3 linked regions of the Robertmurraya sp. FSL R5-0851 genome follow. The protein of the gene in region 1 interacts with the protein of each later gene in a pairwise test. Links are inferred from orthologs where the notes say so. Each region holds a gene or a part of one and is shown in the gene's direction. Other genes may lie near its edges.

Region 1 (5,742 bases):
AGAGGATGAAGGGATTACAAGCTCCCCTTCTAATGCCCCGATATTAATTGGTTTTACAGAAGGTGAGATCCTTGAAGAGATGGTTAATAGCCTGAAAGAGCTCCCGTTTGAAATTCTTTACTCCATTTCAGAAGTGAACTACACACCGAAAGAAACGGATCGTTTCCATATTTCTTTATATATGAATGATGGAAATGAAGTCAGTGCATCTTTAAGGAGTTTCTCAAAAAAAATGATACACTACCCTTCCATCGTTAGTCAGTTAGATCCGTCACAAAAGGGTGTCATTGATTTAGAGGTGGGTTCGTATTTTAAATCATACGACCCAGGAGGAGTTGAAACAAGTGAAGAAGAGGGTGAAGGGTAAACATGTTATCCTCTCGTTAGTTTTCCTTGTATTAGGTTATATGGTGTCTTTTTCTTACCATTTAACTAAGCAGGAAAAAGCACAAAATACGATAACGGACAAGCAGTGGAATCGTGATTTAGAATTGCGAAATCAGTTGATTTCACAGGAAGAAAGAAACCGAGAGCTTCAGAATGAATTAAAGGAAAAACAAGATAAAATTGTAGAGATTGAAGAAGAATTAGCGAAAGAAGAACAAGTTTTCTTCAATCTCGCGGAAGACGCGGAAAAATATCGTATGTTTGTAGGTAAAGTCAAGGTAAAAGGGAAGGGAGTAGAAGTGTCCCTTGCTGATGGTGACTACAATCCTAATGAAGAAAACATAAATAACTATATTGTTCATGAGCACCATGTCTTTAAAGTGATTAATGAGTTATATATTTCGGGTGCTTCGGCAATTGCGATTAATGGGCAAAGGCTCACACATAATTCCTATATTCTTTGTAATGGTCCAGTGATTGAAGTGGATGGATATCAACATCCTGCTCCTTTTGTTATTACGGCTATTGGTGATCCTGATGTGATGACCTCTGCTTTGAATTTAACAGGAGGAATTAAAGATATGCTGGTAAATGACAATATTGAAGTAACGATCCAGAAAAAAGAAGAAGTTATATTAGATCCGTTATTAGGCACTTAACTCTTTTTGAATGTTTTGTCCACAATAATGAAGAAAGCTAGGTGATTTTTACGTGGACAGAAAGAAAATAAACAGCTTGGTAATCATCGGGGTCATTGTTGGATTCATGCTTGCTATCCAATTTCAAACGGTCTCTAAACCAGAGGTACGAGACACAAGGGATACCTGGCAGCTTCGTGAGGATTTACTGAAGGAAAAGGAACTTCAATCCCGACTGATTAAAGAAATTCGTTCCATTGAAGAAAAATTGAACGAATACGAAACGGAAAGAGAACAGGGAAAAGGAAACACGTTAAGGAATACTCTAGAGGAATTAAAGCAAGAAGCAGGACTAACAGAGTTGACTGGCCCAGGTTTGACGATATACATAGAACAACTGAATGAAGAATTGATCTTAGGGACTTCTGGTGCTACACTTTCACCGGACCTATTAGAACGACTGCTAAATGAGATAAATATGTATGGTGCAAAACATGTTTCGGTCGCAGGTCAAAGGGTGATCAATACTACTGTAATCCGTGATATAAATGGCGAAACGAAAATAAACGGACGTTCCTTAACAAAATTTCCAATTGAAATTATCGTTTTGACGGAGGATTTTACCGTTGCGGAAAAGCTGTACAATCAAATGCAGGTTTCTAAATCAGCAGAAGAATTCTTTATTGATAATTTAACCGTCACCATAAAGAAGCCTGAGCTTTCCATTGCTGTCCCAGCCTTTGAAGATTCTATTCGAATTAGAGGTATGGAGCAAGTAAAATCTGACAAAGGAGATAGTTAATCATGTGGCTTCCCCTTTTAGGATTGATCATTGGAGTCGTCCTTGGATTATTAACAGATATATCTGTCCCTGAGGAATATTCCAATTATCTATCCATTGCCGTACTAGCTGCCCTTGATACTTTATTCGGTGGAATCAGGGCACATCTGCAAAATATATATGACGAAAAGGTTTTTGTTTCCGGTTTTTTCTTTAATATTATTCTTGCTGCAAGTTTAGCTTTTCTAGGTGTTCATCTTGGTGTAGACTTGTATTTAGCAGCAGTTTTTGCGTTTGGGGTAAGACTATTTCAAAATATAGCCGTGATTCGAAGAATTCTGCTAACAAAATGGTCTACAAATAAAGAAAAATAGAAAAAATTTGTATATTTTAAAAGGGAATATATTAAATTTGCCGAATAATCTTATAGATACATTATTATACGGTATGAAAAAATAGGAATTGTTGTTCAATTTTTTGAATTGTTAAAGGAGGTGCCAAAGAATGAACAGCAATGAAATATATGTAAGTCTTGACATCGGTACATCCAGCGTAAAAGTGATCATTGGAGAAATGGTCAATGACTCTTTGAATATTATTGGTGTTGGCAATGTTAAATCCGAAGGACTAAGAAAAGGATCCATTGTTGATATAGATGAAACCGTTCATTCTATTAGAAAGGCAATCGAACAAGCTGAGAGAATGATAGGCATGGAAATTAATAAGGTAATTGTTGGTGTAACTGGAAATCATGTGATGTTACAGCCATGTCATGGTGTAGTAGCTGTATCAAGTGAAAATCGTGAAATTACCAATGAGGATGTTGCTAGAGTAATTGATGCAGCACAAGTAATATCCATTCCACCTGAGCGTGAGATTATTGATGTCATTCCGAAGCAATTTATTGTTGATGGATTAGATGAAATTAATGACCCACGGGGAATGATAGGTGTAAGGCTTGAAATGGAAGGAACGATTATTACAGGTTCTAAGACGATTTTACATAATACTCTTCGATGCGTAGAACGTTCTGGATTAGAAATCCTTGATATTACTTTACAACCACTTGCTTCTGGTGCCTTTGCACTCTCAAAGGATGAAAAAAACTTAGGTGTGGCACTCGTTGATATTGGTGGGGGATCAACAACAATTAGTGTTTTTGAACATGGATTCTTACGAGCAGCAAGTGTACTTCCAGTTGGTGGAGACCATATAACAAAAGATATATCGATTGGTCTTCGGACATCTACTGAAGATGCTGAGAAAATAAAAACAAAACATGGACATGCATACTATGACCATGCTTCCGAAGAAGAAGTGTTTAGCGTACCGATTATCGGAAGTGATCAGCATCAACAATTTAACCAGCTTGAAGTTTCTGATATTATTGAAGCAAGAACGGAAGAAATTTTTGACCTTATACAAAATGAAATTAGACGTTTGGGCATTCGTGATTTACCTGGTGGTTATGTTTTATCAGGTGGAGTAGCAAACACTCAAGGAATTCTTGAATTAGCGCAAGTGGTTTTCCAAAACCGAGTTCGCATCGCCATTCCGGATTATATTGGAGTACGTGAACCGCAATACACGACTGCTGTCGGTTTAATAAAATTCGCTTACAAAAATGCTAAAATACAAGGTAGGTCTATTGGTAACAGTACGGCTGCTGGCGAATCAAAGGAAAAGAGAGTTCAAAAGCAGCCTCAACCAAAGGCAAAGCCGGACAAGCAGCCGGAAGAAAAAATGACATCACGAGTGAAAAAATTCCTTGGTTACTTTTTTGAATAGTATTCAATCGATCGCTACCGGGAATATCGACGAATTAGGAGGATTTGTCATGTTGGAATTTGATACAAATTTAGATTCATTGGCAACTATAAAAGTAATCGGCGTAGGTGGAGGCGGAAACAATGCTGTTAATCGGATGATTGAGCATGGCGTCCAAGGTGTCGAATTTATCGCGGTAAATACAGATGCGCAGGCATTAAATTTATCGAAGGCAGAAACAAGAATGCAAATTGGGGGAAAGCTTACTCGTGGACTTGGAGCAGGAGCAAACCCTGAAGTAGGGAAAAAAGCAGCTGAAGAAAGTAGAGAACAAATTGAAGAAGTGTTAGCTGGGGCCGATATGGTTTTCGTTACAGCTGGTATGGGTGGCGGAACTGGAACAGGGGCTGCACCCGTTATTGCTCAAATCGCTCGCGAGTTAGGGGCATTAACAGTCGGAGTTGTAACAAGACCGTTTACGTTTGAAGGTAGAAAGCGTTCGACTCAAGCTCAAGGTGGCATCTCTTCCATGAAGGAAGCGGTTGATACACTAATCGTTATTCCAAATGATCGTCTTCTTGAAATTGTGGATAAGAGTACACCAATGCTTGAAGCATTCCGTGAGGCTGACAATGTTCTACGTCAAGGGGTTCAAGGTATATCGGACCTTATTGCAACACCTGGTCTTATCAACTTAGACTTTGCAGATGTAAAGACAATTATGTCTAACAAAGGCTCTGCTCTTATGGGGATTGGTGTAGCTGCAGGAGAAAACCGTGCAACAGAAGCAGCAAAGAAAGCCATTTCTTCACCGCTTCTAGAAAAGTCCATTGATGGAGCACAAGGAGTCTTGATGAACATTACTGGTGGATCAAACTTAAGCCTATATGAAGTTCAGGAAGCAGCAGATATCGTTGCTTCTGCATCTGACCAAGAAGTGAACATGATTTTTGGATCGGTTATCAATGATAACTTGAAGGATGAGATCCTAGTAACAGTGATTGCGACCGGTTTTAATGAAGATATTTCTCAACCGAAGCCAACAAGTCGTCCAGGTTTTGGGCAACAAAAACAATCTGTTGCACCTACAAAGCCACAAAGAGAAATCATTCGTGAAGAGGAGTACAATGAACCTGTACGTTCAAATACTTCACACAGCAGTGACGATACGTTAGATATACCTACTTTCTTACGTAATCGCAATAGAAGACGATAGGTAAACCCTATCAATACAAAAAGCAGAATTCGACCAGAATTCTGCTTTTTATTTTGTTTTAAGAGGAAAATCAGTTTTCCCAACCTGAGATGAGAAATTTTGACAAAAAACGGAGAGATTTGTGAAAATCTCTTCTTTTTTATGTACATAAAGTGACACACTTCCAACATCTATGTACGTTATACTTTTTCATAACAGAATAATAGATTGAATAAGGAGAAACGAGCAAGGAGGATAATCTTTGACACTTTATTTAGATGTGATTTGGCTGCTAAATCTCCTTTTCGATACGTTACTTCTTTATTTAACTGCCATAATAGTAAAAAGAGAGTATAAGATTTGGAGACTGTTTTGTGGAGGACTTATAGGATCCTTCATTATTATATTGGCTTTTACTCCTTTTCAGAATTATTCTGGTCATCCTGTCGTGAAATTAGCCTTTTCTTTAGTGATGGTTCTAGTTACCTTTGGATACAAAAGATTACGTACCTTTATCCGTACAACGATGACCTTCTATTTCGTTACCTTTTTAGTAGGTGGAGCGCTTATTGGGGTTCATTATTTCATTCAGTTTGATAACCAATTGACCTCCTCTGTTTTAATAGGAAGTGTAAAGGGATTTGGTGATCCGATTAGCTGGTTTTTTGTTCTCATAGGTTTTCCGATTGCATGGCATTTCTCCAGATCAAATATTGAACAATTTGAAATGACGAAAATACAATTTGATCAAATGGTTTCTATTCGCATTCAGATTGGAGAAAGTCAATTCACATGTAAAGGTCTGGTGGATAGTGGGAATCAACTTTATGATCCTCTCACTAAAATGCCTGTCATGTTTGTCTCTGTCTATAACCAATTAGAAACGATCCCTGAATCCATTAGGATACTTTCAAGTGAAAAGGATGAGATCATTTATGGAAAAGCCTCTCTTCCAACTGAATGGGAAAATAAGC
Region 2 (3,291 bases), 2.0 Mb from region 1 along the record:
CTCAATGTAATCTACTTCTAAACCAGTATGTATGGTGATTTTTCCTCTATATTTATCTCTTAGAATAGCTAGCTCCTCTAAATATGCCGGTAAATCCTCCATTTTCATGGCGCTGTCTTGAAGGGGGGTTGGATCGGTAAAGCCAGCAGGGAGAGGTGCGTGTTCCGTAAATGAAATGGTGGTAATACCAAGTTCCATTGCGTGCTCAATATAAGTTTGAAAAGCATCTTTTGAACCATGGGGACAAAACTTTGAATGAACATGACCATCACGCATAATGAGAATGCCTCCTAGTTTATAATTCTTGCAGTATTTGTCGAAAAAAGAGATGTAATGTAGTTAAAGTGTTTGTAAATAAATTTTAGTACAAAAAAATTGAAATTAATAGTCAAAAAATGTCGTTTACATGGTATCATAAGAGCATTGAAAATACATTTATATGAACCTTTATATAGATAACATAAATGTAGCTCGGATGAGAACAGGGGGCTTAACATGGAGTACATAATCGGGGGCTTAGTTCTTTTACTAGCTCTGTACGTGATTGGATATATGATGAAAAAAAAGCTTTATAAAGAAATTGACCGTTTGGAGAACTGGAAAATAGATATTACGAATCGCCCAGTCCTTGATGAAATGTCGAAGGTCAAACAGCTAAATATGACGGGTGAAACAGAAGAGCTATTTGAGAACTGGAGAAATGATTGGGATGACATTGTAACCAGTCAACTACCAGAGGTAGAAGAGTATCTATTTGATGCAGAGGAATACATTGATCGCTACCGCTTTAATAAAGCCAAACAGGTACAGCGTGCCATTGATTCTCATTTAAGAGAAACAGAAGATAAAATTCAACAGTTACTTGATGAAATCAATGAATTGGTTGGAAGTGAAGAGAAAAATAGAATCGAAATTGAAGAGTTAAAAGAGGTGTATCGTGAGCGCCGCAAAACTCTCCTTGCACACCGTCATAATTTTGGCCGTGCAGAAGCGAAGTTAGAAGTCCTTCTTGATGAAATAGTAGCATGTTTTACTAATTTTGAGGAAAGAACGGAAAACGGCGATTATCTGCAAGCACGTGAGGTTGTGCTATTAATTCAGTCAAAGACAGATGAATTGAGCAAAAAGATGGATGCTATTCCAAATTTACTTATAGAATGCCAATCAAGTATTCCTTCAGAAATCGAGAATCTGAGAGACGGATTCCGTGAAATGCAAAATCAAGGATACCCTCTCGAGCATCTTCATTTTGAAGAGGAGTTAGAAAAACTTCATTTAGAAGTAAATGAATGTTTAGAGTTAATTGAACAGACCGAAATTGATGAACTTCAAAAGAAAATAGATGATGTAAAGGATAAGATGGAAGTTATTTATGATCAATTGGAACAAGAGGTTAATGCCAAGCGGTTTGTTATTGAAAACGAAGACCCAACGAGAAGTATGTTATTCGCAGTAAAAGAAGAAAATAATGTACTAAAGTTCGAAGTGCAGGAAGTACAACAAAGTTATCACCTTGAAGACAGTGAAGTAGAAGGGCAAGTGCAGTTTGAAAAGAAACTTGCTCAGTTAATGAAACGATTTGAAGTATTAGAACACAAAATTGTAGCTGATGAAACGGCCCTTACGATACTAAAAGATGAGCTAGCCGAGTTCAAGCAAGAACTAGAAAAATTAAATCTAGAGCAAAAAGAATACGCTGAAAAACTACAAACACTTAGAAAAGATGAAATTGCAGCACGTGAGACAGTAGTTGAACTTTCCAAAAAAATTGCTGATTGCATTCGTCTTGTAAATAAAAGTAATATTCCAGGTCTTCCAGAAGAGTATCGATATTTATTAGAGGATGCGAGAGAAAGCATTTCAAATGTAAAAACAAAACTAGAAGAAAAGCCGTTAAATATACCTACCGTTCAAAAATATTTAGAAGTGGCTGTTATGACGGTAGATAAAGTATACGACCATACCTCTCAGCTTATTGAAACGGTTCTCTTATCTGAAAAGGTTATACAGTATGGCAATAGATACAGAAGCAGTTATCCGGCTGTACAAAAAGCTTTGGTTGATGCGGAACTGGCTTTTAGAAGCTATGATTATCAAGCAGCACTGGAAGTTGCTGCAACCTCTATTGAGGAAGTAGAGCCTGGTGCATTAAAGCGAATTGAAGCTTTATTACAAGAAACGGTATAAATTTAAATGGAAAAGACCGCTTTTTTTGAAGCGGTCTTTTCCTATTCGTTTTCCTGATTGTCATTTATATGATAACATTATTAGTTGAGTTTACCCGTGATTGGTAAGATAAAGGGGTTTTATACATGATTTATTTTGATAATAGTGCAACAACCAAACCATTTCCAGAAGTTGTGGATTCATTTGTAAAAGTTTCAAGTGAATTTTTTGGGAATCCTTCATCTATTCAACGATTAGGTGTAGAAGCGGAGAGCTTGTTAGCGCAAGCTAGAAAACAAATAGGTGAGCTTTTACAGGTAAATCCGAGAGAGGTTTACTTTACATCTGGAGGTACGGAGAGCAATAACTTAGCAATTAAAGGTACTGCACTTATGTATCGAAACAGAGGGAAACATATTATTACATCAGCGGTTGAGCATGCATCCGTTAGAGAGGCGTTTCAACAGCTGAAGGAATTAGGATTTCGAATAACGGTTGTTCCAGTGGATACGGAAGGGAGAGTTTCTATTTCCGATATAGAAGATGCCATCTGTCACGATACGATCTTAGTGTCGATCATGCATGTAAATAATGAGGTAGGTACGATTCAGCCTATTAAAGAAATCGGCAACATGCTAAAAGGCTATTCCAAAATATTATTTCATGTGGATTATGTACAAGGCGTTGGAAAAGTAGCACTCGATATTCAAAGATATCATATTGATCTCTGCTCGATATCCGCTCACAAATTTCATGGTTTAAAGGGAACAGGCGTGTTAGTCGTCCGTGAAGGGGTCCAAATTTCTCCGCTTTTTTCTGGAGGAAATCAAGAATGGAAGCTCCGAAGTGGGACGGAGAATGTTGCTGGAGCGGTTTCAATGGCAAAAGCATTGAGACTAACTTTACAAAGTTACAAAACAAAATTAAGTCAAATTAGCGAAGTTCAAAGTTATCTTCTTAAAGAACTACAAGCGCTTGAAGATATTGTTATTCATACTCCAAGCAAGGGGCAAGCTCCTCATATCATTAATTTCTCTGTAAAAGGGTTTAGAGGAGAAGTATTTGTACATGCGTTAGAAGAGAAAGGGTTAATTGTCTCGACCACAAGCGCATGTTCTTCAAAAA
Region 3 (3,324 bases), 1.9 Mb from region 1 along the record:
GAAGGAGATCGCATGGAAGAAGGTAAGAAATCCATTGCGTTTTCATTAAGATATTTTGATCCAGAAAAAACACTAACTGACGAAGAAGTAACAAAGGCTCACGAAAAGGTACTAGATGCTTTGAAGGATCAGGCTGGAGCAGTTTTAAGAGGATAAAATAGAAAAGGAGCATCCAATGGAATGCTCCTTTTTTCATTGTTTTTTCGTAATCAGTTTCCATGCTTTTTCTGTATTAGCAAAATGTAGTTTAACAAAATGTGGAAGGCTTTCTTTTCCCTTTGCTTTAATCAATTTAGCTGCGGCTACGTCTACTTGGGCACCTGCTCCTTTTGGAATGACAAATCCAGCCTCCTTTGAAAGATTTTCAAAGTGCTGAACAAATGCATAACGAGCTAGAATGGATGCGGCTGCAACAGCTAAGTGAACACTTTCTCCTTTTGTTGAGAAAAAGACATTTTCACGGTGAATGACTTTTTGCCCTTTAAGATACTGATAATACACATCTTCTTTTGCAAACTGATCGATTAGGATGGCATCAGGCTTTTCTGGTGCAATTTTATTCAGTACATGTCCAATGGCTTGGTTATGCAACAGCGCTTTTAACTTTCCTTGTGACATTCCAGACTGCTGAAGCTGATTGTATTTTTCATTATGTAAAGTTAATAGGCTATAAGGAATCACATGCTTAATTTCCTTTGCAATCGCTGAAATTTGCTCATCCTTCAGACCTTTTGAATCCTTTACGCCCAGCTCTCTTAATAGGGGGATATGCTGTTTATTAACATAAGTTGCAACAACAGTAATTGGTCCAAAGAAATCGCCAGTACCTACCTCATCCGATCCAACTACAGAAAGAGACTCAAAATGCTCAGGTAGATGGCTTTTATTTGGTGAAGGTTTCGGAGTCTTTTTGTTTGGAGGTTGATCCGCAGCACCCCATTTCTTTGCTTCCATCTCACATGAAGGACCTTGAAAAAGCACTTTACCTGACTTATATGCGGTTATGGAGCAACCGGACAATTTTGCTGCAAAAACTCCACCGGGTGGGATTTTAGGTGAAATGCTTTGTTGGTAGTATTCCTGCATCTTCTTTATTTGTTCCCCAGACTGTTTTAATACAACTTGACTCATTTTACACTCTCCAATAAAAATACATATTTTTCCTTGATTCGTCTGATTTAGACATTCTTAACTTCCCACTCAAATAATATTCATGTTATGATATAGTGTAGGATTCTTATGAATGGGGGCAATGCTGTGTCTGAAGCAGAAAAGAAGCGCACAACAGTTGAAATATACGGGCAACAGTATGTAATTGTAGGTAATGAAAGTGTTGAACATGTTCGATTGGTTGCCTCTTTGGTAAACAATAAAATGCGCGAAATCGGTCAGAAGAATCCCTCACTCGATAGTACAAAGCTTGCAGTTCTTACAGCAGTAAATGCTGTAAATGATTATCTGAAAATAAAGGATCATCTTGACCGCTTAGAAAGTGAACTAAAGAAGTAAAGGATTGAACGAATATGCTAAATATTGCCATTATCATTATATTATTAATAGGATTACTTGTTGGACTTCGTAGAGGGTTTATCCTTCAATTTATTCATCTTACTGGCTTCATTATTGCATTTATTGTTGCAAAGGTCTATTATTCCGAACTTGCTCCTAAATTAACCCTTTGGATTCCATATCCAAGCTTCGGTGATGCATCAAATTTACAAATCATCTTTTCAGAAGGAAATATGGAGGATGCATATTACCGTGGAATTGCTTTTGTAGCTATTTTCTTTGCAGTTAAGATTATTCTACAAATAATTGGAAGTATGCTAGATTTTGTTTCCAATCTACCAATTTTAAAGACTTTTAATCGTTGGGCTGGAGGTATACTTGGATTTTTAGAGGTCTATTTACTTCTGTTTATCATTTTATACATAGCAGCACTTCTACCAATTGAAGCCGTGCAATCTCCTTTAGCTAGTTCTTCTGTGGCAAAGGGGATAGTTGAAAATACCCCATTTTTATCTAATTTTGTGAAAGAGCTTTGGGGATAACTTATTATTACTTCTCTTTTTTAAGAGAAGTTTTATTTTGTTTTTTCTTAAAAACTTTTTGGATTCCAATACGTACATAATACATAGTAGGATTTCAAATATCTAAATGATTGGTGAAATAGAAGTGAATCATTCATAATGGGATTTAGTGAAAGTAGGTGGTTAGTGTGGCAATACAAAAAAAAGATGTGATACGTTTACTTGAGACGATCGCTACATATATGGAATTAAAAGGTGAGAATACATTTAAAGTGTCTGCTTTTAGAAAAGCAGCAAATAGCCTTGAAATAAATGAGCAGGATCTATCACAAATCGATGATTTTACCACCATTTCAGGCATTGGTAAAGGGACTGCTGCTGTTATTATAGAGTTTATTCAAGAGGGGCAATCCTCTGTTCTAAAAGAGCTACAGGAAGAAGTACCAAAGGGACTGATTCCCCTACTACAACTGCCTGGCCTTGGTGGGAAAAAGATTGCTAAGCTATACAAAGAGCTTTCAATAACGAATGTACAAGAGTTAAAGCAGGCGTGCGTGGACAAAAAGGTGAGAGAACTTACTGGTTTTGGTGGAAAGACAGAGGAGAAAATTCTTCAATCCATCAACGAATTTGGTTCCCAACCAGATCGACTACCTCTTGCATATATGCTACCAGTTGCACGGAAGATTGAGCTTGCTCTTTCGGAAATGGATGGAGTGGTTCGCTTTTCAAGAGCAGGTAGTATTAGAAGAATGAAGGAAACGATCAAGGATTTAGACTTCATTATCTCCACGGCTGATCCTCAATTGGTGAAGGAGAAGCTGCTCTCTATGGAGCATATCAAAGAAGTTGTCTCAAAAGGAGATACAAAGGTTTCCATTATCCTGGAATTAGAGTTTGACGTATCCATTGATTTTCGTCTTGTAAAGGACGAGGAATTTACTACGACATTACACCATTTCACTGGCTCAAAGGACCATAATGTAAGGATGCGTCAGTTAGCGAAGGAACGTGGTGAAAAAATAAGCGAATATGGTGTTGAACATATCGAATCCGGGGAAATTGTTACGTTTCATAGCGAAGAGGAGTTTTTTGCTCACTTTGGTTTGCCTTTTATTCCACCCGAAATGCGTGAGGATGGCACTGAAGTGGAACATTATACAGAAGAGCTTGAAATTATTGCTCTTGACCATATTCAAGGTGATCTGCACATGCACTCGACATGGAGTGATGGTTCGCATTCCATTGAGCAAATGGTAGAAGCTTGTCGAGCAAAAGGGTATAAATATATGGC

The links. Proteins that work in one complex are often made in the same cells at the same time.
Region 2: the proteins of ftsZ (region 1) and ezrA interact in binary tests that used the Bacillus subtilis proteins (3 or more experiments, as listed by UniProt). The link is inferred for Robertmurraya sp. FSL R5-0851 from one-to-one orthologs.
Region 3: the proteins of ftsZ (region 1) and zapA interact in binary tests that used the Bacillus subtilis proteins (3 or more experiments, as listed by UniProt). The link is inferred for Robertmurraya sp. FSL R5-0851 from one-to-one orthologs.

Annotation. Positions count from the first base shown.
Region 1 is NZ_JBBOOE010000001.1:1,493,458-1,499,199, forward strand. Bases 2,727-5,716 are described here. They hold ftsZ (cell division protein FtsZ), read left to right. Parts: upstream 2,727-3,643; coding sequence 3,644-4,789; downstream 4,790-5,716. Other genes in these bases: ftsA (cell division protein FtsA), read left to right, coding at 2,727-3,594; spoIIGA (sigma-E processing peptidase SpoIIGA), read left to right, coding at 5,031-5,716. Outside these bases: MKX65_RS07780 (cell division protein FtsQ/DivIB), read left to right, coding at 1-367; MKX65_RS07785 (DUF881 domain-containing protein), read left to right, coding at 345-1,046; MKX65_RS07790 (DUF881 domain-containing protein), read left to right, coding at 1,099-1,827; MKX65_RS07795 (small basic family protein), read left to right, coding at 1,830-2,180; more of ftsA, read left to right, coding at 2,311-2,726; more of spoIIGA, read left to right, coding at 5,717-5,742. UniProt on the Bacillus subtilis protein: Essential cell division protein that forms a contractile ring structure (Z ring) at the future cell division site. The regulation of the ring assembly controls the timing and the location of cell division.
Region 2 is NZ_JBBOOE010000001.1:3,521,681-3,524,971, reverse strand. What follows is about bases 1-2,841. They hold ezrA (septation ring formation regulator EzrA), read left to right. Parts: upstream 1-495; coding sequence 496-2,187; downstream 2,188-2,841. Other genes in these bases: MKX65_RS18135 (cysteine desulfurase family protein), read left to right, coding at 2,313-2,841; hisJ (histidinol-phosphatase HisJ), read right to left, coding at 1-276. Also shown: more of MKX65_RS18135, read left to right, coding at 2,842-3,291. UniProt on the Bacillus subtilis protein: Negative regulator of FtsZ ring formation; modulates the frequency and position of FtsZ ring formation. Inhibits FtsZ ring formation at polar sites. Interacts either with FtsZ or with one of its binding partners to promote depolymerization.
Region 3 is NZ_JBBOOE010000001.1:3,444,226-3,447,549, reverse strand. What follows is about bases 1-2,874. They hold zapA (cell division protein ZapA), read left to right. Parts: upstream 1-1,239; coding sequence 1,240-1,509; downstream 1,510-2,874. Other genes in these bases: polX (DNA polymerase/3'-5' exonuclease PolX), read left to right, coding at 2,219-2,874; MKX65_RS17755 (CvpA family protein), read left to right, coding at 1,524-2,051; rnhC (ribonuclease HIII), read right to left, coding at 193-1,131; pheT (phenylalanine--tRNA ligase subunit beta), read left to right, coding at 1-156. Also shown: more of polX, read left to right, coding at 2,875-3,324. UniProt on the Bacillus subtilis protein: Activator of cell division through the inhibition of FtsZ GTPase activity, therefore promoting FtsZ assembly into bundles of protofilaments necessary for the formation of the division Z ring.